One region of the Agrobacterium sp. 22-226-1 genome, then DNA from elsewhere that is predicted to be linked to it. Evidence: riboswitches for the same ligand, from Rfam matches in the RefSeq annotation. Region 1 holds a riboswitch; each other region holds the start of a gene.
What was found. A riboswitch is a leader RNA that binds a small molecule or an ion and turns the genes downstream of it on or off. The one in region 1 is predicted to bind cobalamin.
Positions count from the first base shown of each region.

Region 2: another riboswitch for cobalamin. It lies ahead of ACQZ5K_RS11505 (DUF1636 family protein); the one in region 1 lies ahead of nrdH (glutaredoxin-like protein NrdH).
Region 3: another riboswitch for cobalamin. It lies ahead of ACQZ5K_RS21095 (CbtB domain-containing protein); the one in region 1 lies ahead of nrdH (glutaredoxin-like protein NrdH).

Region 1 covers NZ_JBNWCP010000001.1:6,675-10,573, forward strand. The annotation lists gene ACQZ5K_RS00035 (ATP-binding cassette domain-containing protein) at 1-758, shown strand, start outside; gene ACQZ5K_RS00040 (nucleoside triphosphate hydrolase) at 755-1,384, shown strand; cobalamin riboswitch at 1,518-1,741, shown strand; gene nrdH (glutaredoxin-like protein NrdH) at 1,998-2,219, shown strand; gene nrdI (class Ib ribonucleoside-diphosphate reductase assembly flavoprotein NrdI) at 2,232-2,630, shown strand; gene nrdE (class 1b ribonucleoside-diphosphate reductase subunit alpha) at 2,618-3,899, shown strand, end outside.
Region 2 covers NZ_JBNWCP010000005.1:289,744-293,642, forward strand. The annotation lists gene cobN (cobaltochelatase subunit CobN) at 1-69, opposite strand, end outside; gene cobW (cobalamin biosynthesis protein CobW) at 73-1,110, opposite strand; gene ACQZ5K_RS11505 (DUF1636 family protein) at 1,107-1,532, opposite strand; cobalamin riboswitch at 1,654-1,868, opposite strand; gene cobO (cob(I)yrinic acid a,c-diamide adenosyltransferase) at 2,003-2,620, shown strand; gene ACQZ5K_RS11515 (cobyric acid synthase) at 2,622-3,899, shown strand, end outside.
Region 3 covers NZ_JBNWCP010000014.1:74,433-78,331, forward strand. The annotation lists gene ACQZ5K_RS21085 (c-type cytochrome) at 1-251, shown strand, start outside; gene ACQZ5K_RS21090 (c-type cytochrome) at 343-1,263, shown strand; cobalamin riboswitch at 1,310-1,545, shown strand; gene ACQZ5K_RS21095 (CbtB domain-containing protein) at 1,707-1,889, shown strand; gene ACQZ5K_RS21100 (CbtA family protein) at 1,900-2,610, shown strand; gene ACQZ5K_RS21105 (hypothetical protein) at 2,615-2,929, shown strand; gene ACQZ5K_RS21110 (type 1 glutamine amidotransferase family protein) at 3,122-3,688, opposite strand; gene ACQZ5K_RS21115 (GNAT family N-acetyltransferase) at 3,709-3,899, opposite strand, start outside.

The DNA.
Region 1 (3,899 bases):
CACGCAATCTCGTCAAGCGCTATGGTCGTGTGACCGCCCTCGACCATGCCGATTTCGATCTCTATCCGGGCGAAATCCTGGCGGTGATCGGCGATAACGGCGCCGGTAAATCCTCTCTCATCAAGGCGATTTCCGGTGCGGTGACACCCGATGAAGGGGAAATCCGGCTGGAAGGCCAGCCCGTGCAGTTCCGCTCGCCGATCGAGGCGCGCAAGGCCGGCATCGAGACGGTCTATCAGAACCTCGCGCTGTCGCCGGCGCTTTCCATAGCCGATAATATGTTCCTCGGCCGGGAAATCCGTAAACCCGGCATTCAGGGCAGCCTGTTCCGCGCCCTTGACCGCCCGGCCATGGAAAAATTCGCCCGGGAGAAACTGTCGGAACTCGGCCTGATGACGATCCAGAACATCAATCAGGCGGTGGAAACCCTCTCCGGGGGCCAGCGTCAGGGTGTGGCAGTGGCGCGTGCAGCGGCCTTCGGCTCCAAGGTCGTCATTCTTGACGAGCCGACGGCAGCACTCGGGGTGAAGGAAAGCCGGCGTGTTCTGGAGCTTATTCTGGATGTGCGCTCGAGAGGCCTGCCAATCGTTCTCATCTCGCATAACATGCCGCATGTGTTCGAGGTCGCGGATCGCATTCATATCCATCGGCTCGGCAAGCGTCTGTGCGTCATCAATCCGAAGGACTATTCCATGTCGGATGCGGTCGCCTTCATGACGGGCGCCAAGGAAGCGCCGAAGGAAACGCTTGCCGCATGATGCTGAAGCTTGAAACGATCGCCGGGGATGTTCTTCGGCGAGCAGAAGGTAAATCCCGTTTTATCGTCGCTATTGCCGGTCCCCCTGGGGCCGGCAAATCCACGCTGGCGGATGCCCTTTGTAATGCTTTACTGGCACGGGGCGAAACGGCCGCCGTCCTGCCCATGGATGGATTCCATATGGACAATGGCATCCTCGAAGAGCGGGGGCTGCTGTCGCGAAAGGGCGCGCCGGAAACATTCGACGTGCGCGGTTTTCTCGATATCGTCTGCGCCGTCCGCAAGGGCGGGCAGGAGGTGCTTGTTCCGGTTTTCGACCGCTCCCGTGAAATCGCCATAGCGTCCGCCCGGGTGATTGCGCCGGAAACACGCTTTATCCTTGCTGAAGGCAATTATCTGCTGCTGGACGAGGCGCCGTGGACAACTCTTTCCAAAAGCTTCGACCTCACCATTTTTGTAGGGCCGTCCGTTGCGGTGCTGGAGGAGAGGCTGCGGAAAAGGTGGCAGGGCTATGATCTAGACGAGGCTGAGATCCACGCCAAACTTTTCGAAAACGATCTTCCGAACGGAAAAAGGGTGATCGAAAACGCCCGTCCCGCCGATATCCGCATCGATATCTGGGAATAGATTAACGCTTTTCTCTGTTTGAGTGGCGGCGCGCATGTGTCGTTAAGCCTTTGTTGACCATGTGTTGAATCTTTTTGATCCACAGGGTGGGGCTTTTGTGCGTCTATTCATTGACGCGAAAATTTCCTCATATACTATATGTGGTGTTCGAGGTTCTTCCGATTCGCAATGGTCGGGAGCTAAGACGGGAATTCGGTGCGTAACGCCATTATGGCGGAGCAAGGCCGAAACTGCCCCCGCAACTGTAAGCGGTGAGCATCGTTCCGATTTGGGTCACTGGAGCCGAAAGCTCCGGGAAGGCCGGAATAGATGTTGTGACCCGCAAGTCAGGAGACCTGCCTTGAGCGCAAACGTCCACGGGCGGGGTGTCCGGAGGAAGGTGTATGACGCAAATGATTTGCGTGCGCCCTTTTCTGCCCCCTCCAGAACAAGCTTCGGGGTGAAGTCATGCCAGTGCATTTGTTTGAGTTGCTGCGCTCGTCGGCGTAGAGAGTGATTTTACGCGGCTAAAAGCCGCGCGCGCCCACCCTAATGACAGAACCATCGCCGCCCGATTGCGATTGCAATCGGCAATGTTGAGCCGTGTCCGAAACCGGTTTCGAGAGAGGAAATTATGACCGTCACCGTTTACAGCAAGCCCGCGTGCGTCCAATGCACCGCCACCTATCGCGCCCTCGACCGCATCGGCGTCCCCTATGAGATCATCGATATCTCCGAAGATACGGATGCGCTCGATCATGTCCGCGGTCTCGGCTACATGCAGGTGCCCGTCGTCGTTGCCGGCGAACGCCATTGGGCGGGTTTCCGGCCGGATATGATCGGCTCGATCAGCTGAGGCGGCGGGACGATGGGCCTGATCGTCTATTATTCCAGCCGCTCTGAAAACACCCATCGTTTCCTTCTGAAACTGGGACGGCGTCTGTTTCGTCTGCCGCTTGGTGTTGAGGAAGATGTTCCCCATGTGTCCGAGCCCTATGTGCTGGTCACCCCCACCTATGGGGGCGGCGGCACCAAAGGGGCCGTGCCGAAGCCGGTCATCCGGTTTTTGAACGAGCCCTCCAACCGAAATCTCATTCGCGGCGTCATCGCGGCGGGAAACACGAATTTTGGCGCAGCTTTCGCATCCGCCGGAGATATCGTCTCGCGCAAATGCGCCGTGCCGTTTCTCTATCGCTTCGAGCTTCTCGGCACGGAAGAAGATGTCGCCAATGTCAAACATGGATTGGAACGATTTTGGACACGCTGACCTCAAGCGCCGCGCGCAACAAGGACGCCAAACAGCCGGCAGCCGCACCCCAGAAACCGCTTGATGCGGCCCTGGACTATCACGCGCTGAACGCGATGCTGAACCTTTATGACGAGAACGGGAAAATCCAGCTCGACAAGGACCGCCTTGCCGCCCGGCAATATTTCCTTCAGCACGTCAACCAGAATACCGTCTTTTTCCATAACCTCAGGGAAAAGCTCGATTATCTGGTGACCGAGGGATATTACGAACAGGAGGTGCTGGACCAGTATTCCTTCAATTTCGTTCGCGACCTCTATGACGAGGCCTATGCCCGGAAATTCCGCTTTCCGACCTTTCTCGGCGCCTTCAAATATTACACTTCCTATACGCTGAAGACCTTTGACGGAAAACGTTATCTGGAGCGTTACGAGGATCGCGTCTGCATGGTGGCGCTGGCCCTTGCGCGTGGCGATGAGCAGCTCGCCCGCAATCTGGTCGATGAAATCATTTCAGGCCGCTTCCAGCCGGCAACCCCGACCTTCCTCAACGCTGGCAAGAAGAGCCGTGGTGAGCTGGTCTCGTGTTTTCTGCTGCGTGTGGAAGACAATATGGAAAGCATCGGCCGCTCCATCAATTCGGCGCTGCAGCTTTCCAAGCGCGGCGGCGGCGTAGCATTGTCCTTAACCAATATCCGCGAATTCGGAGCGCCGATCAAACAGATCGAAAACCAGTCTTCCGGCGTCATTCCTGTCATGAAGCTGCTGGAGGATAGTTTTTCCTATGCCAACCAGCTTGGTGCGCGACAGGGTGCCGGCGCGGTCTATCTGCATGCCCACCACCCGGATATCATGCGCTTCCTCGATACCAAGCGCGAAAATGCCGACGAGAAAATCCGCATCAAGACCCTGTCGCTCGGCGTGGTGATACCCGACATTACCTTCGAACTCGCCCGCAACAATGAGGATATGTACCTGTTCTCGCCCTATGATGTGGAGCGGGTCTATGGCGTGGCCTTCACCGAAATCTCGGTCACCGAGAAATATCACGAGATGGTCGCCGACAGCCGAATCCGAAAGAAGAAGATCAAGGCGCGCGAATTCTTCCAGGTGATCGCCGAAATCCAGTTTGAGAGCGGCTACCCCTACATCATGTTCGAAGATACGGTGAACCGCGCCAATCCGGTTGCCGGCCGCATCAGCATGAGCAATCTCTGCTCGGAAATCCTGCAGGTCAGCGAGGCAAGCGAGTTCAATGCCGATCTATCCTATAGCCATATGGGCAAGGATA
Region 2 (3,899 bases), on a different contig from region 1:
GGGCTGGTTGAGATCAACCGGCTCGATCAGGTCGTCCAGAGACGAGGATGTGGTGGCGAGAATATGCATAGGTCAGGCGGCCAGCATCTGTTCGATCTTTTCGCGGTTGATACCCTTTTCGCCGATGACGACGAGGCGGCTGCGGCGTTCCTCACCCGCAGCCCAGGGCCGGTCGTAATAATGGTTGACGCGGCTGCCCACAGCCTGCACCTGCAGGCGCATCGGCTTTGCGGAAACCTCGATGAAGCCCTTGATGCGCAGGACATTTTCCGCAGCCGCCGTCTCGGCGATACGGGCTGCCAGCGCTTCCGGGTCAGTCACGGCCGGCAGATCGATGACGAAGCTGTCGAAATCGTCATGCTCGTGGTCGAGTTCACCGTCATGGTGGGTACGGCGGTTTTCGATATCCTCTTCCACCGCAAGGCCAAGACCGATCAGCACGGCGGGGTCGATGGCGCCATTGGAGGCCACAACGATCTTTGCCGCCTTCGGCAGATGTTCGAGAACATGCGCCTTGGCCTTGTTGAGGCCGGCATCGTCAAGAAGATCGGCCTTGGTCAGCACGATAAGATCGGCGCAGGCGACCTGATCCTCGAAAACCTCTTCGACCGGGTCATCGTGATCGAGCGCCTCGTCATTGGCCCGCTGGGCGGCGAGCGCTTCCATGTCGTGCGCCACCTGCCCTTCGGCAAGGGCGGCGCCATCCACCACGGCCACGACGGCATCCACCGTCACGCGGCTCTTGATCGCCGGCCACTGGAAGGCCTGCACCAGCGGCTTCGGCAGGGCGAGGCCGGAGGTTTCGATGAGGATATGCTCCACCTTCGGCTGGCGGCTCAGAATCTGTTCGATGGCGGGCTGGAAATCATCCGCCACCGTGCAGCAGATGCAGCCATTGGCCAGTTCGACGATGTTTTCTTCCGGGCAGCTTTCAATACCGCAACCTTTGAGAATCTCGCCATCGATGCCGATATCGCCGAATTCGTTGACGATGATCGCCAGCCGCTTGCCGTCCAGCTTTTCGAGAAGGCCGCGCAGCAGCGTGGTTTTGCCAGCCCCCAGAAAGCCGGTGACGATGGTGCAGGGAACGCGGTCCAGAAGGGTGCTCATGATCTCTCCTCAGTAAAATCGAATGGGGGAATGCGCGCCACCAGGCCGCGCTTTAAGGGTTCGGGGCGACCGCGCCAGGGCATCAGGCCGTCGGGGGCGGCAGCCAGCAGCCGTGCACCGGTCAGCAAATCTTCCGCGTCACCGGTCGTCAGCCCGCCAAAAACATAGGACCAGCTATTGGCGCTGCGCAGCACGGCGCTAAGCCCGCGCTTGCAATTGGCGAGGCAGTTGACGGAACGAACGGTGACACCCGTTTCCTCCGCCTTTGCGATGACGGCATCGGCGAGACGCGAACCGGGGCGCGGTTCGGCATTGGGGTCGGCTTCATCACGACAGCTTCTGCAAACGAAAACGGTCACGCCGGACGCCGTTTCATCCTGCGTGTTTCCGCCTGCACATGAAGATGTCGCTGAAATATCCAAACCGTATCGTTTCCCGCGCCTTGCAAAAAATCTCTGGGGGTGCGGATGTCGAAAACGGCATGCGGACAGGCGCAAACCGGATGTTCGATCTAACCGACTGACCGGAGCACCCCGCCCGGCAGACGTTTTTCCTGAAACGGCAGGTCTCCTGGCTCGCGGCTTTACACCCTGACACCGCCTTCCCGAACCCGTTGAGGTGTCCAGTGGCTTTACGGTGCGGGCTTACCGCTTACAGTTGCGGGGGCAGCCACGGAATGACCCGGTAGTCGGGCTGGAACCGTGTTCCCTCTTAGCTTTTCCCGTTGCCGGGAAAAGACCGTCAGTCCGTTACCCTTAGGCTGAACAGGCGTGGGGGTCAATGCCGCGGCCCTGTGGCCCGCACATTGCCGGGTGCGGCAAATTGGGTATAGTCGCCGCTCCGAATGGCGGGGGCATCGGGTCCCGCGCCGCTGGATGAAAAGGAAAACGCGATGACACGCGACATCAGCGACAGCGAAGCCGAACGTCACCGGCAGAAAATGGTCAATCGCAAGACGGTGCAGGACGCCGAGGTTGCGGAAAAGACCATCGAAAAAGGTCTGCTGATGATCAATACCGGTCCCGGCAAGGGCAAATCCACCGCCGCTTTCGGCCTTGCCCTGCGCATGCTCGGCACCGGGCGGCGGGTGGGCGTCGTTCAATTCATCAAGGGTGCATGGTCGACGGGAGAACAGCAGGCGCTGACTTTGTTTGGCGACAGGGTCGTGTGGCGCACCATGGGCGAGGGGTTCACCTGGGACACGCAGGATTTGAAACGCGACGTCGCGGCGGCGGCAAAGGCCTGGGAAGAAGCCAAGGTCCTGATGGCGGATGAGACCATCGGCCTGCTGATCCTCGATGAGCTGAACATCGCGCTCCGCTACGATTACCTGCCGCTGGAAGAGGTGGTCGAAACGCTTTCCAGCCGCAGGCCCGATCTGCATGTCGTCGTTACCGGCCGCAACGCCAAGCAACCTCTCATCGACGCGGCCGATATGGTGACGGAAATGACCCTCGTGAAACATCACTTCAAGGCGGGCGTAAAGGCGCAGGCAGGGATAGAATTCTGATATGGCTGCACGCGTGCTGATGTTTCAGGGAACCGGCTCGGATGTCGGCAAATCGCTGATGGTGGCCGGCCTTGCCCGTGCCTTCGTCAGGCGCGGCCTGTCCGTCATGCCGTTCAAACCGCAGAACATGTCGAACAATGCGGCGGTCACCGCCGATGGCGGCGAGATTGGCCGCGCGCAGGCGCTGCAGGCTCGGGCGGCGGGCGTACCGCTTTCCGTGCATATGAACCCGGTGCTCCTGAAGCCACAGAGCGAGACCGGCGCACAGGTGGTGGTGCAGGGCAAGATCGCCGGCAATGCCAAAGCGGCCGATTATCAGCAGATGAAGGCCGGGCTGATGCCGCGTGTGCTGGAAAGCTTCGACCGCCTGAAACAACAGGCCGATCTGGTGCTGGTGGAAGGGGCCGGCAGCGCCTCGGAAATCAACCTGCGTGCCAATGACATCGCCAATATGGGTTTTGCCAGAGCTGCGGACGCGCCTGTGATCCTGATCGGCGATATCGACCGGGGCGGCGTCATCGCCAGCCTCGTCGGCACCAAAGCCGTGCTCGAAGCTGAAGACGCGGCGATGATCGAAGGTTTCATCGTCAATCGCTTTCGCGGCGATCCGGCCCTGTTTTCGGACGGCATGCGGATAATTGCTGAAAAAACCGGCTGGGCCTCCATCGGGCTTCTGCCGCATTTTGCCGACGCCGCACAATTGCCTGCAGAGGATGCTCTCGGGCTTTCCGGCCCCGCTGAGCGGAAACCTGACGCGAAAATCCGTATCGCCGTGCCGATCCTGCCGCATATTTCCAATTTCGATGATCTCGATCCACTGGACATGGAACCGGATATCGAACTGATCCGCGTGCGGGCGGGCGAAACCATTCCAGCCGATTGCCGGCTGATCCTGCTGTGTGGCTCAAAATCCACTATCGCCGACCTCGCCGTTCTGAAAAATGCCGGTCTGGACATTGATATCAAGGCACATGTGAGACGCGGCGGCCATGTTCTGGGCCTCTGCGGCGGATACCAGATGCTTGGAAAAACCGTTGCCGATCCTGACGGCATCGAAGGACCGCCGGCGACGGTCGAGGGAATGGGCCTGCTGGATGTCGACACGGTTCTGACAGGCGACAAGCGGCTGATTTCCGTTCACGGCACAAGTTTCGACGGAATTGATTTATCCGGCTATGAAATGCATGTCGGCGAAACCACGAGCGGAACCGACAGCCTGCCGTTTTCGAAAATCGATGGGCATGAAGACGGCGCTGTGTCGCCTGACGGCCGCATCTTC
Region 3 (3,899 bases), on a different contig from region 1:
TAACCACCATCGGCACCAACGCCAAGGCTTTCCCGGACCAGTTCCCCGCCGGCACCGAGACCGGCAGCGCCGCTGCTCCCGCCATCTGGGAAAATTTCGACGACTTCAAGGCCAAGGCCGCCAAGCTCGGCACGGATGCGGACATGGTTCTCGCCAATCTCCCCACCGATCAGGCGGGCGTCGCCACCGCCATGAAGACGCTCGGCGCCGATTGCGGCACCTGCCACCAGACCTACCGTCTGAAGAAATAATCGCAGCACTTTGGAAACGCCGCTTCCCGGCGGCGTTTTCTCAGGCACGAAAGACATCTGACCGGGTCAGGTGAGAATTGGGGAGAGGGGCATGTCCTCCATCTGGACGAAACTCGCGGGCGGGGCCGTCGTCGCGGCCATTGCGGGCTACGGCATATTCGCCTGGGTTACGGCGCCTCAGCGGCAGGCGCCCAGCCACTGGGTCAGCCTGGGCGAACCGGATCTGGCCAATGGCGAAACGCTGTTCTGGGCGGGCGGCTGCGCCAGCTGCCATGCCGCACCCGATGCGAAAGGCGAGGCGCTGTTGACGCTTTCGGGCGGGCAGGCGCTGAAAAGCCCCTTCGGCACCTTCCATGTCCCCAATATTTCCTCCGATCCGCAGCATGGCATCGGCGGCTGGACGCTGGCTGAATTCGGCGATGCGATGACGCGCGGTGTGGGCAGGAACGGCGAACATCTCTACCCGTCCTTTCCCTATGCCTCCTATGCCCGCATGACGCAGAAGGACATCAACGATCTCTTCGGTTATCTGAAAGCCCTGCCGGCGAGCCAGAACGATGCGCCGGATCACGAGTTGCCGTTCCCCTTCAATCTGCGCATGGCGCTGGGTGGCTGGAAATTCCTTTATTTCGACCCCTCGGCGCGGCCCCGCGTGGAGCTTGCCAATGCCAATGCCGAATTGCTGCGCGGCCAATATCTGGTGGAAGGGCCGGGCCATTGCGGCGAATGCCACACGCCCCGCAATGCGCTTGGCGGTTTCGTGAAAGACAAGTGGCTGGCCGGCGGGCCCAACCCGGAAGGCGAGGGCCGCATTCCCGACATTACCCCCGGCTCGCAAAGCATCGGCAGCTGGGCCGAGGCGGATATTGCCAGCTATCTGGAAAACGGCTTCACCCCGGAATTCGACAGCGTCGGCGGCTCCATGGTCAAGGTGCAGCAGAACATGGCGCATCTGACGCCTGAAGACCGCGATGCGATTGCCGCCTATCTGAAGGCCATACCGTCGCGATAGGGTGCCCTGGGGGCGTGCCGCCCATTGACTCCCGACCTCGCCCATCGGATAACGATCCTGTGATGGTTCCTTCCGGGCGTTCCGGAAGGTGAAAAGGGAACACGATAGGGAGAAATCCTCATTCGTGGCTGCCCCCGCAACTGTGAGCGGAGAGCCTGAAACGAAATGCCACTGGCAGGCCATCTCGCCGGGAACCGAAGGTTTCCAGAGAGGGTGACGCCGGGAAGGTGTTTCAGGTTTTGACCCGTAAGCCAGGAGACCTGCCATCGCGGAAATATCCATGCCGGCGGGGTGTCCGGAAGAGCGGAATTTCAGGGTGGTGGGATCGACGCCTCCCTGTGTCAGTCTCGTATCCCCGTGGTGAAGTGTATTATAGCGGCTCGACGGCCTTTTGCTGTCCGGCCGCGTCCAAAGGCGCGGGGTCGCGCCGGAGAGGGGTCACCATGTCCATCAACCAGAATACGGCCAACGCCGCCGTTTCCGCAAAAACAACCAGCTTCGCGCAATCGCTGACGGCGATCGTGCTTGGCCTGTTCGTTGTCGGTTTTGTCGGCTTTTCCCATGTGGAAGCCGTTCACAACGCCGCGCATGACACGCGTCATGCCAATGCCTTCCCCTGCCATTGAGGGGAACGGCATGTCGTCTTTTCGCAATATCGTCTTTACCGCCGTTCTCGTCGGCATTCTTGGCGGTTTCGCCGTTTCGGCCATGCAGGCTTTCGGCACGACGCCGCTCATCCTTCAGGCGGAAACCTATGAAAGCGCCGGCGAAGCACCCCACAGCCATGATGCGACGGCGCCCGGTGCTGCCGTTCCCGCCCATGAGCACAATGACGAGGCTTGGGCTCCGGCCGATGGCTTCGAGCGCACCGCCTATACCGTCGCCGCCAATGTGCTGACCGCCATCGGTTATGCGCTGGTGCTGACCGGCCTCATTTCGCTGCGTGGCACGAATGGCGGCTGGCGCGAAGGCCTTCTTTGGGGCGTTGCCGGTTTTGCCGCCGTCATGCTGGCCCCGATGATCGGCCTGCCGCCGGAACTGCCGGGCAGCCCGGCCGCCGCACTTGAGGCGCGGCAGATCTGGTGGCTTGCGACGGTTGCCGCAACCGCGGGCGGCATTGCGCTGATCGCGTTTCGCCGCGAACCCTGGGCCATCGTATTGGCGCTGGTGCTGATCGTCGCACCGCATGTGGTCGGCGCACCCTTGCCGCCGGAAGGCGAACATGCGCTGGCGCCGCTGCCGCTGGAGCGTCAGTTCATCGTCGCCGCCACCGTGACCAGCTTCGTTTTCTGGGCTTTGCTCGGGACATTGAGCGCGTTTTTCCTGAAGCGCTTCCAGTCGGCTTGAGACTATGCAGGACGCAGCGGAATGGAGTGAGGAACTCGATGCGCTGCGTTTTGCCGTTCCCGGTCACGGCGCTTTCTGCGCCGTGCACCGCCTTGCCTTCAAGGCTGTCCTTGGGGCGGCCCCGGATCGCGAGGCGGCTCTCGCCTGTTTTCATGAACACGAGGCCGCTTTTATCGCTGCGGCGCTCAGCAAGATAAAACGCTCGAATTTACCCGCCGGCCGCAGCCTGCATCTGAGCAGCCGCGATATTCGCCGGGCGATTGCCGGGGAGGGCGGCGATCACGCAGCACGGGTGTGCCGGGTGCTGGATCGGGGGTGATGAGTGAGGGTGCCTAGACGCTTGTATTGTGCACCACCTCATTCCTGTGCTTGTCACAGGAATCCAGCCGACGCGCGTCTGCGCGACGAATGGAGTCCTTTCAGCCCAAGGACTTGGGCTGGCTAGATTCCTGTGACAAGCACAGGAATGAGGGCGGGCGGGCTTACGTGGCCCACAATATCAGCGTCCGCCTCAGCGATGCTCCGCCGCAAAAACCTGAAGTTCCGCCTCGGCTTCCGGACCAAAGAGGCCGAGGTGTTTCAGGATTTCCACAGCGAAACTGACCGGCGCGCTGCCGGCGGCGGTGACGATGCCGCCATCGCTGACCGCTTTCGGCTGGTCGCGGTAGAGCGACTCGCCGCTATAGACGGCATAGGCCTTGTGCGATGCCAATGAATTGCCGGTATGGGCGACGTCGTTCAGAACGCCCGTGCCGCCGAGCGCACTCGCCGCCGCGCAGATGCCGGCTACCAGCCGGTTCCTGTCGCGAAACCGGTGCACCAGCCCGCCAAGATCGACAGCCGTTCCCTTTTCCCAGCTCAAGCCGCCGGGAATGATCAGCGCATCAATGCCGGCCGGATCAAGCGCATCATAGGATATGTCAGGCGTCACGGTCAGCCCGCCCATGGACGTCACCGGCCTGCCATCGGGGGTAGCGTAGACGATCTCGACGCCGAGATAACTGCGGGCTGCGGCAGCAAGCAGCGCCGGTTCCCAGTCCGCAAAATCCTGCGCCAGCGCAATGGCGATCCGTGTCATGGCCGTCTCCGTGGTTTTAATCAGGCGATGGACTGCATGTAGCGCATGCCGGTAACCGGCCGGGGCGCGAAATCCATGTTTTCGTAGAAACGATGCGCCGCGACATTGCCGGTCGTGGCGCTGACGGAAAGATAGTCGCAGCCGAGACGCTTGGCGATATCGCGGGCGCGGGAAACCAGATGCTGGCCGGTGCCATGGCCGCGATGCCCGT